One region of the Paraburkholderia sp. GAS348 genome, then DNA from elsewhere that is predicted to be linked to it. Evidence: riboswitches for the same ligand, from Rfam matches in the RefSeq annotation. Region 1 holds a riboswitch; each other region holds the start of a gene.
What was found. A riboswitch is a leader RNA that binds a small molecule or an ion and turns the genes downstream of it on or off. The one in region 1 is predicted to bind cobalamin.
Positions count from the first base shown of each region.

Region 1 (4,458 bases):
CGGGCTGGGCGGTGATCGAGGCGATCGCAACCGTGACGCCGCCGTGGATGGTTTTGCGCACGAGTAGCCGTGCGTTGGGGGGATCGGGCGTGATCGATGCAACTGAGGCGGCTGGGACAGTTGAGGCAACTGCGGCAGCTGAGGCAACTGAGGCAACTGAGGTACCCGATGCACCAGAGGCAACCGATGCCAATGCCGATGCATAGGCCGCACGAGGTGCGCTGCCCGCATCAGACTCGGCCGCCGCGGCGAGCAGGGCGCATGGCTCGCAGACGCCGTCTATGCCGAGATGCTCGCGCGTGGCCGCCGATGGATCGCTCACGGAGATCGCCGCAATCTGCGCGCGGCTGAACAGCTTCAGCGGCAGCGCATGACGGGCGCAGAATTCGAGCAGGCCGGTTTCGTGGGCTTTGGTGTCGACCGAGGCAATCGCGCTGATTTCATCGAATGCATGCGAGCCGAGTGCGGCACGCACGGCCGCTTCGATCTGCTCAGCCGAACTGTGCAAGCGACAGCCGATGCCGATGCTGAGGGTTTTCATTGCGCGTCCGCGGCGTTTGAATCTTCCGCGGTATCCGAAGCGTCCGCGGCGTCTGCCGCTCTGGCTGAGTTCGCCATATTTGCCATTTCCGCCGCTCCCACCGTTCCCACCGTTCCCACCGCACCCAGCGCACCCAGCGCACCCAGCGCACCCACCGCCCCCGCCTCACGCACCGCGCCAGAACTCACAGCATCCCGCGCCAAAGCCAGCGATGCCACTCCGCCGATCACCACGATCGCCGGCGAGCCGAGTCCGGCGCGCGCGACCGCGTCCGCGAACTCGCCGAGTTGCGAGAGCGCATGCCGTTGCTCGGGGCGCGTGGCCGATTCGATCGCCGCGCACGGCGTATCGGCGCTCATGCCGGCCGCGAGTAACGCGCCGGCGATATCGTTCAGCCGCCGCATGCCCATGTAAATCACCAGCGTCATCCGCGTGGCGACAAGCGCGCCCCAGTCCGGCTCGCTGCTGCCGGCACCGTGCCCGGTGACGAACACCACGCCTTGCGCGTAATCCCGATGCGTCACCGGAATACCAATTGCCGCGGGCGCCGCGATCCCGGCCGTGATGCCGTTGATCACCTCCACGCTGATGCCCGCTGCGTGCAGCGCCTGCTGTTCTTCGCCACCACGGCCGAACACGAACGGATCGCCGCCTTTCAAACGCGCGACGCTGCGTCCGGCCCGCACGTGTTCGAGCATCTGCGCGACGATGCCGGCCTGCGGCGTCGACGGATGCCCGCCACGTTTGCCGACGTACACGACCAGCGCGTCGGCGCGTGCGAACTGCAGCACGTCGGGGTTCACCAGATCGTCGACCAGCACCACATCGGCTTGCGCCAGGGCGCGAGTCGCCTTGAGCGTCATCAGTTCGACATCGCCGGGGCCGGCGCCGATCAGCCAGGCGCGGGTCATCGCGGCATGCATGGCGCGCGCCATGTCGTGACTAGCGGGAGCGGGTGAGGCTTGATGCGGCCGGAGGCGGCGGAAATCGAGGTCATGCGGTGCTACAGATTACGCGCGACGAACAACGCTGCTCGCTGCGTTTCCCTCAGGAAAACGCTAGCGGCTGCGCCACGTCGTGCTTTAGCGCCTTCACATCCGTCCCTCGCGGATTCCGGCGGCCGGCAGCGTGACGTTCACTGCCTCCGCGTCTGGCCGGTATCCGGGCTGACGGCCTCATGCGTTTTGCCTTCCCGTCCGGATTCGTCAGACAGTGGCATCAAAAACGCATGCGCGATGCGAGAGCACCGCAGGTCGCTTACCGTTGCGGGGACAGCACAGGTTGAGCGCAGCGAGCGCGGCCTGTTTCCCGTTTAACTGCACATGCGAACGCATATGCGGGCACCAAACGCGCGCATACGATAGCACACGGCAGGCCGCGCCGGCACTGCGCAAAAGCCCTGCCGCGGCCGGCGTTTCCTTGACGGCACAGGGCTCTCGGCCTAAACTCGCACGCACTTTGGTGCTCGTGTGCGCGCTCGTGCGCATGCAGTTAAACGGGAAACAGGGTGCCCGCCTGCAATGGATCGGGTCAACCTGTGCTGCCCCCGCAACGGTAAGCGAAAAGCGGTGCGTTCTCCAGCGCCGCGGAGCCGGCTTCGATGTCCACGCGCAAGGCCGCGTCGGCATATAACCACTGGGCGAGAAACCACTCGTCCGGGAAGGGGAAGCGGCGCTTTCGCCAGCCCGGATACCGGCCAGACCAGGAAGAACGACCACCGCGGGGATGCGGCGGTGCGTTCAGGACTTCATTCCCGTTTTCTGTTTTTCGGTTGCCTCGGCAACGCCGTTGTTCGTCCCCGTGCTTTGTTATTGTGGTTGCCTGCAGGGCATGAACCCGCTCGCATGACCTATGCAGACAAAACGCGAAGGCGCGTCGGCGTGCTCGTGCAACTCCTACGGATAGACCTCACGATGCAAACTCAAATGCGCAAGATCCCCGTCACCATCGTCACGGGCTTTCTCGGCAGCGGCAAGACCACGCTGCTGCGGCACATTCTTCAGCACGCGGGCGGCAAGCGCATCGCGGTGATCGTCAACGAGTTCGGCGAACTCGGCATCGACGGGGAAATCCTCAAGGGTTGCGGCATCGGTTGCGATGAAAACGGCGTCGAAACCGAAGGGCAACTGTATGAACTCGCGAACGGCTGCCTGTGCTGCACCGTGCAGGAAGAATTTTTCCCGGTGATGGAAAAGCTGGTGGAGCGCCGCGAGCAGATCGATCACGTGCTGATCGAAACCTCCGGTCTCGCATTGCCGAAGCCGCTGGTGCAGGCGTTCAACTGGCCGCAGATCAAGAATAGCTTTACTGTCGACGCGGTCGTCACCGTGGTAGATGGCCCGGCTGCAGCGAGCGGCCAGTTCGCCGACAACCCGGTCGCCGTGGATGCGCAACGCAAGGCCGATCCGAATCTCGACCACGAATCGCCGCTGCACGAATTGTTCGAAGACCAATTGTCGGCAGCCGATCTGGTGATTCTGAACAAAACCGATTTGCTCGACGAAGCGCGTCAAGCTTCTGTCGAAGCCGTCATTCGCGAAGAAATTCCGCCGCAAGTGAAGATCGTGCGTGCGCAAATGGGCCAGCTCGACCTGCATACGTTGCTGGGTCTCGAAGCGGCCTCGGAAGAAACGATCCACTTGCGCCACGATCACCATGGTTCGGCTGACGACGCCGATCACCACCACGATGAATTCGATTCGGTGGTGGTGCACGCGAATGTTTCGTCGCGCGAGGCCGTGATCGCAGCATTGCAAGGGCTCGTCGAAACGAACACGATTTACCGCGTGAAAGGGTTCGCGGCATTGCCGGGCGCGGCGATGCGTCTGGTGATCCAGGGCGTGGGCCGCCGTTTCGATAGTTACTTCGACCGGCGCTGGCAAGCGGGTGAAGCAGGCGAAGGCCAGCAAAGCCGCTTCGTGCTGATCGGCGAAGACCTCGACCAGGCCGCGCTGCAACAGGCATTCGACGCCGCCTTGGGCGCCGTGGCGAGCGCCCAGCCGCAACAGGCGTAACCGGTCATGCATCTGCTGCGCACCACGCCGGGCGGTTTTGTCGACGATACGCAAGGTGTGATCCGTATCGACCAGCAGCCCGCCGATATCGTGGTGCTCAGCTCCGCCGACACCACGCTGTCGCTGCTCGCAAGCGTGTTTTCGCGCCTGGGCGACGGTTTTCCGAGCGTGCGGCTCGCGAACGTCACGTATTTGCGGCAGCCGGCTTCGGTGGATTTCTATGTCGAAGACGTGCTGCAGCATGCGCGTGTCGTCGTGGTCGATCACCTTGGCGGCGAAGCGTACTGGCCGTACGGGATCGAACAGGTGGTCGCGCTCGCTGAGCGCAAGCAGCAGACGCTCGCGATGTTCTCCGGCGATCTGCAGGAGGACCCGAATCTGCTCGCGCGCAGCACCGCCGACGCCGATCTGTGTCATCAGCTATGGCGTTATCTGCGTGAAGGCGGCCCGCAGAATGCGGAGGCGTTCCTGCGCTGCATCGCGTACCGCTCGCTTGGCTGGGGTCGCGAGCCTGCGCCACCGCGCGCGCTGCCCGCCGCAACGCTCTACCATCCCGAACGCGATTCACCGACCGTGGCCGACTGGCAGGCACGCTGGCGTAAGGGCGCACCGGTCGCTGCGATTCTCTTCTACAAGGCACATCTGCAAGCGGCCAACACGGCCGTGTTCGATGCGCTTATCGATGCGCTCGAAGCACAAGGTCTGAATCCGCTGCCGATCGCAATTACCTCGCTGAAAGATGCAATGAGCCGCGACGTCGTTCAGCGGCTGTGCGCGCAACATGATGTCGCGCTGGTGCTGAATACGACAGCATTCGCCGCGTCTGCGATCGACGACCCGGAGCCGCTTGCGCTCGCTGGCGACGCGCCGGTGATGCAGGTAATCCTGAGCGGCGGCAACCGC
Region 1 is NZ_JBNPVT010000018.1:128,381-132,838, forward strand. Features, by position in the region: gene P3T22_RS24975 (cobalamin biosynthesis protein) at 1-541, opposite strand, end outside; partial or broken gene cobA (uroporphyrinogen-III C-methyltransferase) at 724-1,452, opposite strand; cobalamin riboswitch at 1,677-1,904, opposite strand; cobalamin riboswitch at 1,984-2,256, shown strand; gene cobW (cobalamin biosynthesis protein CobW) at 2,455-3,555, shown strand; gene cobN (cobaltochelatase subunit CobN) at 3,562-4,458, shown strand, end outside.

Region 2 (4,458 bases), on a different contig from region 1:
ACATATACGAGCCGTAGAAAAACGGATCGCCTTCACAAATCACCGCGACGTCGCGGCCCGCGTCGAGATGGTCGGCGACGATTTCCGCAGCGGTGTCGTAGAAGTCGGCGATGATCGCTTCATACGAAAGCGGCGGTTCGAGTGCTTCGGTGGTCACGGGATAAACGAGCGGCAGATGCTGTTGAGCGTCGTGCAGATGCGCCTCGATGATGCTGAAGGCATTGCCCTTTTTCCCCTTTGCGACGAAATACGCGACCACCGGTGCCGCTCTCAGCAAACGCAGCGCTTTCAGCGTGATGAGTTCCGGGTCGCCGGGGCCGACGCCGAGTCCGAATAAACGTCCTTGCGCGGTCATTTACTCCACCTCCGTCGCCAGCGCATTCACAGCGGCGGCAGCCATCGCGCTGCCGCCGCGTCGACCGTGAACCACGACGTAGGGCACGCCGCGGCTGTTTTCGGCAAGCATGGCTTTCGATTCGGCCGCGCCGACGAAACCGACCGGAAAACCGAGAATCAGCGCGGGCCTCGGCGCACCGGCATCGAGCATGTCGAGCAGATGAAAGAGGGCGGTCGGTGCGTTGCCGATCACGACGACGCTGCCGGCCAGATGCGGCCGCCACAATTCGAGCGCGGCGGCCGAGCGCGTATTGTCGAGTTCGCGCGCGAGCGCGGGCACGTTTTGATGCGCGAGCGTGCAGATCACTTCGTTGTTCGCTGGCAGCCGTGCGCGCGTGATGCCTTGCGCCACCATGCCGGCGTCGCACAAAATCGGCGCGCCCTGCGCGAGCGCCACACGGCCCGCCGCACCTGCGCCTTCGGAAAACTGAAGATCGTCAATGACGTCGACCATGCCGCAGGCGTGGATCACGCGCACTGCGAGTTTCTCGAGGTCGGCAGGAACGCGCGAGAGATCGGCCTCCGCACGTATCGTCGCGAAGGATTGGCGATAGATCTCCTGACCGTCGCGAATGTAATCAAGCATCTATAGGGCTCCGGGCCGCGTGTGCCAATGGGTCGAGCATGTCGGCGGCCTGTTCGATCGTGAGTTGGTGCGCGACGCACGAGCCGAAACCCGGCTGGCCGTCGCGTCGATAAAGGTCGTAGATGCCGGGCGCCGCGGCCAGCAGTGTGTACGGCGCGCGATGCGCGGCGGCGCATGAGCGCGGACAGCCGCTCAGATGGACGTCGACACCTTTGGGCAAGCGATCCGCTAAAAGCAGCGCGTCGGCTTTGGTATCGGCGAGGCTTTTTGCGCAACCTGTGGAACCGGCGCAGGCGATCAAGTGCGCAATAGGCTGCGCGGGGTCGCAGGCGAGGCCCAGCGCGTTCATTTCAGCGAGCACGGCGGGCGCGGCATTGGCAGCGATATCGGGCAGTAACACGCTTTGCCAGGGCGTCATGCGCAGCGTGCCGTTGCCGCGCTGTTGTGAGAGCGTGGCAAGGCCGCGCAAGGTGGCGGCGTCGAGGCGTCCGAGCGGCGGTTGGCCGCCTACGTGCAGCATTCCCACGACTCGCTGAGCGTGCGCACCGAGCCGCAGCGCGGCATCGGCAGGCGTGGCGCGTCGCCAGTTTGCGAGCGACGTGTCGCGTGACAGTGGGAAATCGACGTACTTTTGAGCGTGCTGCAATACGGCGTCGACGGAATGCGCGGCAAGCAGATGACGCATGCGCGTGGCGTCGGTGGTGGCCAGATCGAGGAACGTATTCAGCAGCGCGCGGACAAGACCCGCGACTTGCGCGGGCAGCACGGCGCCGAGGGCGCCCGCGCTATCCGTGCGAGGGCGCTCTGTGGCGTCACGCGAGTCGGCGTATTCGGCATGCTGGAACGCATCGGTACCCGCATCAGCGTCAGCGTCAGCTTCAGCGTCAGCTTCAGCGTCAACATCCGCGTTCGCCACAGCAGGCGGACAACCCGTCAAACCAAACACGAATCGCACCCCGTCTTCAACTTGCGTCGCTGCCAGCCAGATATCATGCGGATGATCGAGCCTCGCAAGGCGCTCGCCACCATCGAGCAGAAGCGCGAATTTGGGTGATAGCGCCGCGAAACGCGCTTCGGTTTGCAGCAATGCAAGCAGTTCGACGCAGAGCGGCCTCGTATCGAACAGCGCAAATGGATCGCGGCCAGCAGTCGGGCTCAGCATCACATTGCGCACATCGTCCGCAGCGGCCGCCCGAATCGGCCCTAGCCCCGCGTCGACCAGCGCCGCGCTCAACGCCGCTTCATGACCGCTGCGCACGCCGCGCACCTGCAGATTCGCGCGATTGGTCAGCTCGACGACACCGGCCGCATGCTGCGTGCTCGCCTCGGCAATCGCCAAGGCCTGCCCGGCGCTCAGCTCCCCGCCGGGCAATTTGATCCGGCAGATTCCACCATCGCGCGCGGCGACGATGCGCAGCAGCCCTGGACACGCCGAGGGCCGCAGCGCGAGGGCCGCGTCGGGCAAAGCAGTGGAGGAGGGCGGAGCTTGATTCAAGACGGACACCGGGTTTAGCGTCGCGCGACGGCCCGAGCGCCGCCCGGTCGGGCATTGCTGCGGCATCGGTACACCCCGCCCGATGTAGGCTGGCACGAACAGTCTGGCCGGCAGGTCTCCTGGCTGGCAGGTCATGGTCCGCCGCGGCCTTCCCGGTCTAACCAGTGGCACGGAGCGCAGGCGGACTCGCTGCATACAGTTGCGGGGGCAGCCACAGCGACACTGTGTTCCCTCTTCGGCCCCGAAGGGCACCGGCGGCTGTATTATGCCTTTTTTCGAACAGCACAACGAGGCTGGACGCTTTGATCGGCGTGGCACAGCGCATTATTTGAAGATACAGAACGAGGATGGATGCATGCCGGCGTGGCTGACCGTGGTGGGCATAGGCGATGACGGCTTCGCCGGCTTGGGGAGGCCCGCGCGGCGTGCTTTGCTGGAGGCGTCGGTGGTTTATGGCGGCGAACGTCATCTGGCGATGCTGCCCGCGCGCCTCGCCGCGCGCCGGGCGGCATGGCCGAGGCCGTTCGATCTCGCGCCTTTGCTGGCGGAGCGTACCGGGTCCGTGTGTGTGCTGGCGAGCGGGGACCCGATGCTGTTCGGCGTCGGCGCGACGCTGGCGCGGCAGTTGCCGGCAGGTGAGTTGCGGGTGCTGCCTGCGCCGTCGTCGTTGTCGCTGGCGGCCGCGCGGCTTGGCTGGCCGCTGCAGGATGTCGCCACGGTTTCGCTGGTGGGAAGGCCGTTGCCGACGCTGAACGCTCATCTGCACGACGGCGCGCGCGTCTTCGTGCTGAGCGCCGACGGGCGCACGCCCGCCGCGCTGGCCGAACTGCTGCATGCGCGCGGTTTCGGCGCGACCCGGATGACCGTGCTGGAGCACTTGGGCGGCGCTCGGGAGCGGTGTATGGATGGCCGCGCGGATCAGTGGTCCGCGGGTGACGTGGCGGCGCTGAACCTGATTGCGCTCGAATGCCGGGCAACGGAGGGCGCCCCGCGTTTGCCGTTGACCGCCGGCTTGCCCGACGACGCCTTTCGCCACGACGGTCAGTTGACCAAACGCGACGTCCGCGCGATCACGCTGGCGCGGCTCGCGCCGACGCCCGGCGAATTGCTCTGGGATGTGGGCGCGGGCAGCGGATCGATCGGCATCGAATGGATGCGCGCGCACCCGACTTGCCGCGCGATCGCGATCGAAGGGCACGCGGAGCGGCAGCGCTTCATCGAACACAATCGCGATGCATTGGGCGTGCCGGGTCTGCAGTTGGTGGCTGGCCGCGCGCCCGATGCGCTGGCAGGATTGGCTGTGCCGGATGCGGTGTTCATCGGCGGCGGCGTGACGGCGCCGGGCGTGCTCGATGCCTGCTGGGCGCGTCTGCGTGACGGCGGGAGGCTGGTCGCCAATGCGGTCACTTTGCAAGGCGAGGCGACGCTCGCGGCGTGGCGGGAGCAGCATGGCGGCACGCTGACCCGGATCGCGCTTGCCGAGGCCCAGCCGCTTGGCGGCTTCGATACCTGGCGCCAGGCGCTGCCGATTACACTGCTGGATGTCACCAAGCCGGCTGACGGCGCCAGCGGCACGTCCAGTGCGAGCAACACGAACGGCGCGCACGCCACAAGCAGCACGAATGGCACGAATGGCGCCAGTGACATCAATGCCGCTAATGGCACCTCAGCCGCCTCACCGCAACCCTAATGCGCGAAGAAACGCCCGAACAACCCGCGCCGCTGCGTAGCGGCTACACGACCGGCAGCTGCGCCACCGCGACGTCGCTCGCGGCCGCGCGTCTGCTGCTCGCGGGTATCGTCAGCGAGGTCGCGGAGATCGTATTGCCGAAGGGCCAGCACGTGCCGCTGCCGCTGGTGTTCTGCCGCCTGTGCGCCGACGGCGCCGAAGCGGGCACGGTGAAAGACGCAGGCGACGACCCCGACGTGACGCACGGCGCGATCGTATTCGCCCGCGTGCGCCTGCGTGCCGAACCGGGGG
Region 2 is NZ_JBNPVT010000016.1:96,346-100,803, reverse strand. Features, by position in the region: gene P3T22_RS23685 (precorrin-2 C(20)-methyltransferase) at 1-355, opposite strand, end outside; gene P3T22_RS23680 (precorrin-8X methylmutase) at 356-982, opposite strand; gene P3T22_RS23675 (precorrin-3B synthase) at 975-2,486, opposite strand; cobalamin riboswitch at 2,570-2,748, opposite strand; gene P3T22_RS23670 (bifunctional cobalt-precorrin-7 (C(5))-methyltransferase/cobalt-precorrin-6B (C(15))-methyltransferase) at 2,833-4,167, shown strand; gene P3T22_RS23665 (cobalt-precorrin-5B (C(1))-methyltransferase) at 4,167-4,458, shown strand, end outside.
Region 2: linked by a shared signal. The riboswitch ahead of P3T22_RS23675 (precorrin-3B synthase) and the one ahead of cobA (uroporphyrinogen-III C-methyltransferase) in region 1 are both predicted to bind cobalamin.

Region 3 (4,458 bases), on a different contig from region 1:
AGTCGAACCCAAATTTGCGGAGCATCCCCGTGCGGGTAGTCTCGGAATAGAGATTGCCGTTGCCCGAGTAGGCTTCCGTTGTACCGAGCAGTTCGTCTTTCAGGTAGTAGTATCCAGCGCCATCTTTCGTCAGCGAGAGCCCGCGATTTCCCAGCACGGCCCAAGCCTTACCGTTCCACTTGAATGTCAGCGGTTGCTGGTTACCCCGGTAAACCACGATTTGCGGCGTGCTCGCATTAACCGCCGTCAGATCAATCCTTCGCTGCCAGTTGTTAACCCAGTTGCGACCCATCGCTGTCTGCGAGGTGTCATAAAGCCTCGAAAGATACGTGCGCCCAAAGACGAATGGGGGCGCATCGCCGTTCGCAAAGTCAGTTTCGGAAAGCGTGACGATGCCCTCTGCCGGCAATACCGGGTCCGCTACCGGGCAGGAGCCTTCTGGAGAAGGGGGGACCGGTGCGCCACCGCAATAGTCCTTTATCCAGTCCGAAGCATTGGGACAGTTGTAGTAATTCATGCTGCTATACGGATCGTCAGCGCCCCTCGACAGAGGTGTCGTGCCGGCCACCTGGATAGCGCAGGTCGGGGTCCCGGGAGTCCCGAGAGACTTCTGATATGCCTGCATACACTGCATGTAATCTGCTGCGTTCGCACCAAACGCGACCATAAGCAGCATGAATGCGGCCAGCAGGCGAGCCGCCACGCCCGCCGTCTCCTCGGAAAATCTATTATTTTTCATAGTCATCCTTATTGGTTTTACCTGGTTTAAACACAAGTACCCCATAAGGAGAATTCCATCTGCGCTATCCAATAATTCCCAAAATTACAATTTCCAGAATTGCCGTACACGCTTCTTTCAGACTTCCTACGTAATCCGTATTGAATTACGAAAGAACCCGTCAACCATCAGCGCGTCGCAGTAAGAAAACCAAAACGTCAGACGCGGGATATTCGAGCGTGAAAGTGGTTGGACGCTGACACCCAAACCTGGGCCGACTGGAAGGGAAAACAAGGGCCGCGTAGCGCGCCGCCAGAAAGGGAGAGGGGGTAGCGCAAGACAGCGCTACGAGACTAATCGCGATACAAAGTGCGATCTTAAATAACCAGGCCCGAGAACGAAGGGCGAACCCTCACCGGCTAGCCGCTCGAACGGCGGCCTCAAAGTTATCAACAGAAAATGTTCGCAAGCCTGTGGATAACATTCTGGCAAACGCGCCAAGTACTTGATGTACTTGGCTTCTCTTGCGTTGCGCGTCGGCACGGCCGCTTTCGCGCCCGCGCCTTTTGCGTTAAAAACCAAGCGGCCCCGCCGCGGCCCTCTCGGCCGCGCCTCTCACATCAACGGTAAGCGGACTTCGCCACACCGCGGGTCGCGGGAGCCAGCAGTTTGCTCCGCTCAACCATGGCGCCGAACAGCAGCCCAATGGTCGTCCACATAATCACCTGCATCCCGATCGCCGCGACGCGGAACTTCCACAACAGCACCGCCGGGAAGGCCGCCGGCACTTCGTTGATCGCCGGCATCGACAGCTGCACGGCAGCAATGATCACGACAAACACCACACCGGCGACGATCGAGCCATTCCACGCGCCCAGCTTCAGCGCCGCGCGGCGCCGCACCTTCAGCGAGAACACCATCGCTGCCAGCGAGATCGCAATCATCAGGAAAAACAAGCCGGTGCGCATCCCGATCGTCTCGGGGTCGCCCACCGAGGGAGGATTCGCCGGATATTTGATGTTCGGAACGATCACCAGCGCGATAAACGCGCCAAGCGCCAGCCATGCGGACAACGCGCGCGCACTCAATGCGCCGACGCGGCCGTACGCAAACGCGAACACCAGCGAGAACAACCCACCGAACGCCGCGCCATACGTCACGACGCCCGTCAACAATCCCAGGCCCGCTTGCGTGCCGCGGCTCACCAGTTCGGGTTCAGGCGCCTCGCCTTTGGCAGCGTCGGCCTTTTCCTCGAAGGAAATCGCCTGATCGACCTGCGGCTCGCCCACCAATCTGGCGAAGCCGAACGTGAGCAATCCCGCGGCGATGCCTGCAAGCATCCCGCGTACCAACAATTTACCCACCATGGTCGACTCCGTTAGTGGCAGGGAAAGCCGAGCAGATGGCGGCCGTCGTGCACGAATTCATGCACATACATGCCAGGCACCAGGGACGTGGCACCTTCTTCCGCACCAACGAAATAAATCGCGAGCAACAGCAGCAAGCCGCCGAACACGACCCAAGGCAGCAGTTCACGCAGCGGAATCGGCGTGGGTTGTGCGACAGGCTGTGTCGCGGGATCGAAAACAGCGTTGGTCATATTGGACATCTCCTGGGGGTAACGCGCCCCGATAGTCGATTGAAAAGGGATGCTGCGAAGCTCAGGTCTGGCTTTCGGCTCGTGAATGCCGATTACAGTGGCGCGACCGCGCCGGGCTCTCACCGGCTTCCGTGCTTCGCAGTGACGCTATTCTACGCGCTAAACTTTGCCTCCCGGCAACGCAAAGCATAATCGCAGGGTCCGTCTTTAGTCTGGCCTTTATGGAAATCAACTGAATGGACATACGGCTGTTACTGATCAGCCACGCGTCGACTGCGGCGATGCGCACGGGCTGCTTTCCCGCCGACGATCCACTCGACGCACGCGGCCTCGCCGAAGCAGGCGTCGCGTGTGCGCGTCTGTCGATTCCGGACGACGCGGCGGTTTTCGTCAGCCCTGCCGTCTGCGCGCGTGATACGGCGTCGGCCTTGGGCCTCGCTGCAACGGTCCACGAGGGACTGGCGGATATGAACTACGGTCGATGGCATGGACGCCGCCTTGCCGATCTCGCCGTCGAAGCGCCGCAAGACCTCGCCGCATGGACGCACGATCCCGACGTTGCCGCGCATGGCGGCGAGTCGTTCGGTCAACTCGTGAAACGGGTAGGACAGTGGCTCGATGCGCTGGACGATGCGTTGAGCAACGGGGTGTCTCGCGCAACGGACAGTGCATCAAGCGATGGAACGACCGGGGCAAAAAACCGTGCGTCAAGTGCAAAAACGAGCGGTGTACCGCGCAATATGCAAAACGTGGTCGCCATCACGCACGCGCCAGTGATCAAAGCCGCAATCGTTTATGCGCTCAGGGCGTCGCCGGACATGTTTTCGCGCATCGAAATCGCGCCGCTCTCGATGATCGAATTGCGCCGCTCGCGACGCGGCTGGACATGGTGGCCGGCGGCGTCACATTAACGAACTACGCGAATCCGTTGCCGAGCACCGAGGCAAACATCGCGCACCGCACCATCGCCGGGCTCAAACCGGTCGATACCCTTGTGGTAGATGCCGCACCGTCACGCCGTATTCGAAGCCAATGTTGTCACATTGCGGCCGCAGGCTGTTGCCGAGTACGTCTTCACAACAATCCCAATTCAATAGTTTGCTAACGAATATTTTAGAAATACAATATCGGCCATGTCGAATCTCGATGCCTTGCGCCGCACCGTCAGCAGCACGCTGGTCGTCGCTGCCAGAAAATGGCGGCGCACGAGCCATGGCGTGCTCGCGGCATTTAACGTTTCCGAAGCGTGCGCTACGCCGCTACTGACCGCCAGCCGGCTCGGCGAAGCAGTGCGGCAGGTCACGCTGGCCGATCACATCGGCATTGAAGGGCCCTCGCTCGTGCGGCTGCTCGATCAACTGTGCGCGGCCGGCCTGATGCGCCGCGACGAAGATCCGGAAGACCGGCGCGCCAAGACCGTGGCGCTCACCGACGAAGGCCGCGCCGTCACCGCGAAAATGGAAGAAGAACTCAATACGTTGCGGGCGCAAGCTTTGAAAGGCATCTCGCGCAGCGATCTCGAAGCGACCTTGCGGGTGCTGGCCGCTTTCACGACCGACGCAGCGGCGCCGCACAACGCCGGGGATCCCGAGTAAGGGTTTATGGTCTATCCGTCCATCCGCGACTGGCTGTTCTCCGTCAAGACGTTTGCCGCGGCGATGATCGCGCTCTACATCGGTCTCTCGCTCGAGTTGCCGCGGCCCTACTGGGCCATGGCCACCGTCTACATCGTGTCGAATCCGTTTGTCGGCGCGACCCGCTCCAAGGCGCTTTATCGTGCGCTCGGCACCGCGCTCGGCGCGTCGGCCGCGGTGCTGCTGGTGCCGCCCTTCGTCGAATCGCCGTATCTGTTCAGCGTGATCGTCGCGTTGTGGACCGGTACGCTGCTGTATCTGGCGGTGGCCGACCGCACCGCGCGCAGCTATGTGTTCATGCTGGCGGCCTACACCATGCCGATCATCGCCCTGCCTTCGGTGACGAATCCAGGCGGCGTATTCGATCTGGCGATCAGCCGCACCGAAGAAATCACGCTCGGCATCGTGTGCGCAAGCATCGTCGGCAGTTCGCTGTTTCCTAGCCGGCTCGCGCCCACCATCATCGAGCGGACCGACGCGTGGTTTCGCGACGCGGCGTTCTATGC
Region 3 is NZ_JBNPVT010000022.1:94,756-99,213, reverse strand. Features, by position in the region: gene P3T22_RS27315 (DUF6531 domain-containing protein) at 1-739, opposite strand, end outside; gene P3T22_RS27310 (CbtA family protein) at 1,339-2,085, opposite strand; gene P3T22_RS27305 (CbtB domain-containing protein) at 2,097-2,318, opposite strand; adenosylcobalamin (AdoCbl) riboswitch at 2,371-2,460, opposite strand; gene P3T22_RS27300 (histidine phosphatase family protein) at 2,555-3,229, shown strand; gene P3T22_RS27295 (MarR family winged helix-turn-helix transcriptional regulator) at 3,452-3,913, shown strand; gene P3T22_RS27290 (FUSC family protein) at 3,920-4,458, shown strand, end outside.
Region 3: linked by a shared signal. The riboswitch ahead of P3T22_RS27305 (CbtB domain-containing protein) and the one ahead of cobA (uroporphyrinogen-III C-methyltransferase) in region 1 are both predicted to bind cobalamin.

Region 4 (4,458 bases), on a different contig from region 1:
CGAAATAGGCGAGGACGTCCTCAAATGCATGGCCAACACGCCGGATTCGCTGCCCCGTTGCTACAACCCGCAACAGCCGGTCGGCGTGTTCTGCTACGCTGCGACGCCGGCCGATCTATTGCCGTGCTTTACGCAACTGGCCTCGCAAATCCTCCGCATTTCCAAGTGAGCGCGCCATGACACCGACGACACCTTTGCAAGATCTGCCGCTCGCGATCAGCCCTATGGACGCGGCGGCCGAACCTCCTGCATCCGCATCCGCATCCGCATCCGCATCCGCATCCGCATCCGCATCCGCATCCGCTGCCGATACGGGCGCGTCCTCCGGCCTGCGCTACGCGCTGGTGGAAATCGCCGCCCGGCTCGGCGCCGCGACGATGCTGAGCCTGTTCGCCTACGCCGCGATCACGCAATGGCGCGCGGCGCCGTCGCGGATCACGTTGCTGTTGCTGGTGGTGGCCGCGTGCGTGACGGTCGGTTTGTCGCTGTTCTCGCGTGTGCCAATGAAGCGCGACTGGCGGCCGTTCGCGTTCATCTGTTCGATGGGCGGCACGTATTATTTTCTGGCCGTGCGCCTCGCCCCCGGCGCGCAACTCGTGCCGGAGACGGGCGGCGCGGCGTTGCAACTGCTGGGGATTTTCTGGCAATTATTCGCGAAGGCATCGCTGCGGCGCTCGTTCGGCATTTTGCCCGCCAACCGTGGCGTCGTATCCCGCGGCGCATATCGCCTCGTGCGTCATCCGATGTATCTCGGCTACTTTGTCACCGACGTCGGCTTTCTGCTGGTGAACTTCGGCCTGCAAAACCTGCTGGTGTACGGCTGCCAGTTTGCCTTGCAGGTGGGGCGGATCGTGCGGGAAGAGCAGCTTCTGTCGGCGGACGAAGGTTATCGCACGTACAAAGGCCGGGTGCGCTATCGGGTGATTCCGGGCGTGTTCTAGGCAAGGCTCGCACGGTGCACCGCTTTGCCGCCCGGCAGGCAGACGATCAGCGTAGCCACGACGAGCACGCGCGGAAAGGCCGGCCCCCACTGCACACCCTGTCCATCCCTATCGGCCGATTTCCAGATCGTCGAATTTTTTCGCGCGATAGATCAGTACGGAGGCCACCCAGCTCAGCACAAAAATGCCGATGATCAGATAACCGAGCATGCCGAAGTGACCGTTCAGCGCGCCGACCGCATCCCACACCGGCCCTTGCAAATTCAGTTTGTCGGAAATCAGGCCCAGCGCTTCGATACTGCCGATCACAATGGCCACGATCACCGACACCAGTGTGATCGTCATGTTGTAGTAGATCTTGCGGATCGGCTTCAGATAAGCCCAGCCGTAGGCAGCGAGCATCAGGTGCCCGTCCAGCGTGTCGATCAGCGACATGCCGGCGCTGAACAGCACCGGGAAGACCATGATCGCCCAGGGCGACAGTCCCTGAGACGCCTGGGCGGCGGCGATGCCGAGCAGGGCGATTTCGGTGGCAGTGTCGAAGCCGAGGCCAAACAGAAAACCGAGCGGGTACATATGCCAGCTGCGCGTGAGCATGCGGAACAGCGGCTTGAACAGGCGGGAGAAAAAGCCGCGGTTGGCCAGCAGCAGATCGAAATCGTCGTCGACATAGCGGCCGCCATTTTTCACATTGCGCCAGGCCTGATAGATCGAGTTCAGGATGACCAGATTCATCAGGGCAATCGCAAACAGGAACAGCGCGGAGACGAGTGTCCCGATCACACCGCCAATTTCCTTGTAGTGGTTAAAGCGCCCCTGCATGACGGACGTGGCCGCTGCGACCGCGAGCGAGGCCAGCACCACCACGGTCGAATGGCCGAGCGAAAAGAAGAAGCCGACGGTCACCGGGCGCTTGTTCTCCTGCATCAGCTTGCGCGTGACGTTGTCGATGGCGGCGATGTGGTCCGCGTCGACGGCATGGCGCAAGCCGAAACCATACGCCAGCAGCGCGGTGCCCAATAGAAGGGGATGGTGGCGAAACGCCGCGAGTGCCCAGGCCCACGCGAGCACGTTGGTGGCGATCAGCACGCCGTAGATGCCGAAAAGCCGGCTCCGAACGCCAGTGTTCGAATCACTGAAAATCTGTTTCAGCTGCGAAATCATCAACTGTTCCTTGGGATACCGCGTCCCGAACGAGATTGAACGATGGCGAAGCGAGGTCTGACTCCCAGCTTGGATTCAACAGGGCTTACATGCTGGATACAGTGGCGCGACCGCGCCGGATTCTCACCGGCTTCCCGCTTCGCCAGGTGGGACGATGCCTGCAAAGCTTATACACGCGCCCAGACGGGTTGTCGATGCAATCGAAATTCTTCTGAATAGACAGCATCGGCAGCTCGTCAAGGCGCTATCCGGTATGTTACTGGCTCATCGTACTCGCACTTTTCACGGGAATGAAGCGCACAGCAAGGCGGCGGGTAGAAGTTCGCGTGATGTCTTCAAGAGGTGCTCCTTGATTTTGACAGCGGGAATGAAGCCTTAAGCAGGTTGCCGCGCGACGCGGCCAAAAATCGTGCGGTCGGCGAGCCACACCGCGAGCAGCGTGGCGCCCATCAACGGGAAGACGATGCCGAGCAGAACGAGGCCGGTTTTCCAGCCACGCATTGGCGGCGCAGCGCGCTCGCGCGAGGGTGCGCCGAGCGAGCGCTGCGGCCGCCGCTTCCACCACATCACACAGCCGGTTACGGCCATGCCCGCTAGTCCAAGTGAAATCGCGGCGCAGAGAATCTGATTGGCGACGCCGAAATAGCGGCCCATATGCAGCGACGTGCCGTACGACACGGCCTTCGACACCGCACCGTAGTGGCCGTAACGGATGTCTTTCAGCACCGCGCCGCTGTATTGGTCGATGTACAGCGTGCGCTCGTCTTTCGGGTCGGCGGGAAAGTACGAGACGGTGTAGACGCCCGTAGCGGAGGTGGGCAGCACGATGTCGTAACCGCCCGGGACACCGAGCGATGCGACGAGAGCAACGATGCGTCCAAGCGGCAGCGCCTGCGCTGCGTGTGCATCGGCGGATTGCGGTACTGGAGTGTTGCCGACGGCCCATGGCGTAAGTGGCAAGGGCAGGTCGTCCATCACCATGCCCGGCATCGCGGAGCGCAACGGCAGGCCACCCCACGATCCCGGCGGTGCGCCGAGATTGGCCGCGCTCGCGAGTGCCTTGAACTGCTTACCCCATGAGCCTGTCCACGGCAGACCGCTCAGCACGAATGCCAGCGTGCCGAGCGCGAGCCAGATGCCCATCACGGTGTGAAGGTTTTTCCAAAGCGCGCGCCCTCGCAGCGAGAAGCGCGGCAGCAACGCCGCGCGTGCAGTGGTTTTTTCGCGCGGCCACCAGAGCGCGACACCGGTGCCGATCATCACCAGCGTCCAGCACGCGGCCAGCTCCATCAGCAACTCGCCTGGTTTGCCGAGCAGCAGCTTGCGGTGAAGCATGCGGCCCACCTGCATGAAGCGGCGCTCGACGCTGAGCGTGCCCAATACTTCGCCGTTGTATGGGTTCAGATAGACGCTCTGCTTTTCGCCGTTGGCGAGACGAAAGATGAACTCGGTGCTGCGCTCCGGTGCATTCGCGATGGGAGCCGTCACCGCGCGCGCATCGGCCGGCATCGCCGCGCGCGCTTTGGCAAGCAACGCATCTTCAGTCAGCCTGGGCGTGGCTTGCGGTGCGACGATCAGGTGGTGCGGGTAAAGCAGCGGCTCGATTTGCGGCTGGAAGCAATACAGCGTGCCGGTGATTGCGAGCACCACCAGAAACGGCATCACAAAGAGGCCCGCGTAAAAGTGCCAGCGCCACAGCGTCCGGTAGCCGGCGCTCGTGGCGCTCGTTGCGGAGGTCGTGCGTTGAGCGGTGGTGGTGGACATTCAATCCTCCTGAAGCAAATAGTGGGTCGATCGGTTTGCACAGCGATGCACGCGCTGGTTTGCATCGCGCGAACGCATCGAGCGCATCGAGCGCATCGAGTAGCGGACAAGCACGACACGAGCACAAGCCGTGCATGCCAATCGCGTGTTCACATGCGCAGCTTCGCTTCGACGTAAAACGTACGGCCCGGATACGGGTGATAGACGAAATAGCGCGCGTCGAACAGGTTGTCGACGCCAATGCCGACTTCACTCACTTTGGTAGGCTTGAACGTGAACTTCGCGTCCGCCACCGTGTACGAACTGGTGCCGCCGAATACATCGGGATTCGTGTCGGTATTGGTGAGCGTGTTGTATTCGCGGCCGGAGTAGCGCGCGGCGAGCGTAAGCGCTGCGCGTTCGTCGATGTGATACGTCGCGGCGAGATTGGCGCGCCACAGCGGAATCCGATAGAAGTACTTGCCGACGGTCGTCGGGTTCTGCGCGTTCGCGATGATCTTCGACTGCGTGTACGCCACACTCGCCAACAGATCGAGCCCGCGTACGAACACATCCTGTCCCGAGTAGCTCGTTTCGACGCCACGCGAGC
Region 4 is NZ_JBNPVT010000003.1:363,017-367,474, forward strand. Features, by position in the region: gene P3T22_RS07110 (TadE/TadG family type IV pilus assembly protein) at 1-169, shown strand, start outside; gene P3T22_RS07115 (methyltransferase family protein) at 225-941, shown strand; gene P3T22_RS07120 (HoxN/HupN/NixA family nickel/cobalt transporter) at 1,050-2,105, opposite strand; adenosylcobalamin (AdoCbl) riboswitch at 2,106-2,266, opposite strand; gene P3T22_RS07125 (PepSY-associated TM helix domain-containing protein) at 2,481-3,869, opposite strand; gene P3T22_RS07130 (TonB-dependent receptor) at 4,019-4,458, opposite strand, start outside.
Region 4: linked by a shared signal. The riboswitch ahead of P3T22_RS07120 (HoxN/HupN/NixA family nickel/cobalt transporter) and the one ahead of cobA (uroporphyrinogen-III C-methyltransferase) in region 1 are both predicted to bind cobalamin.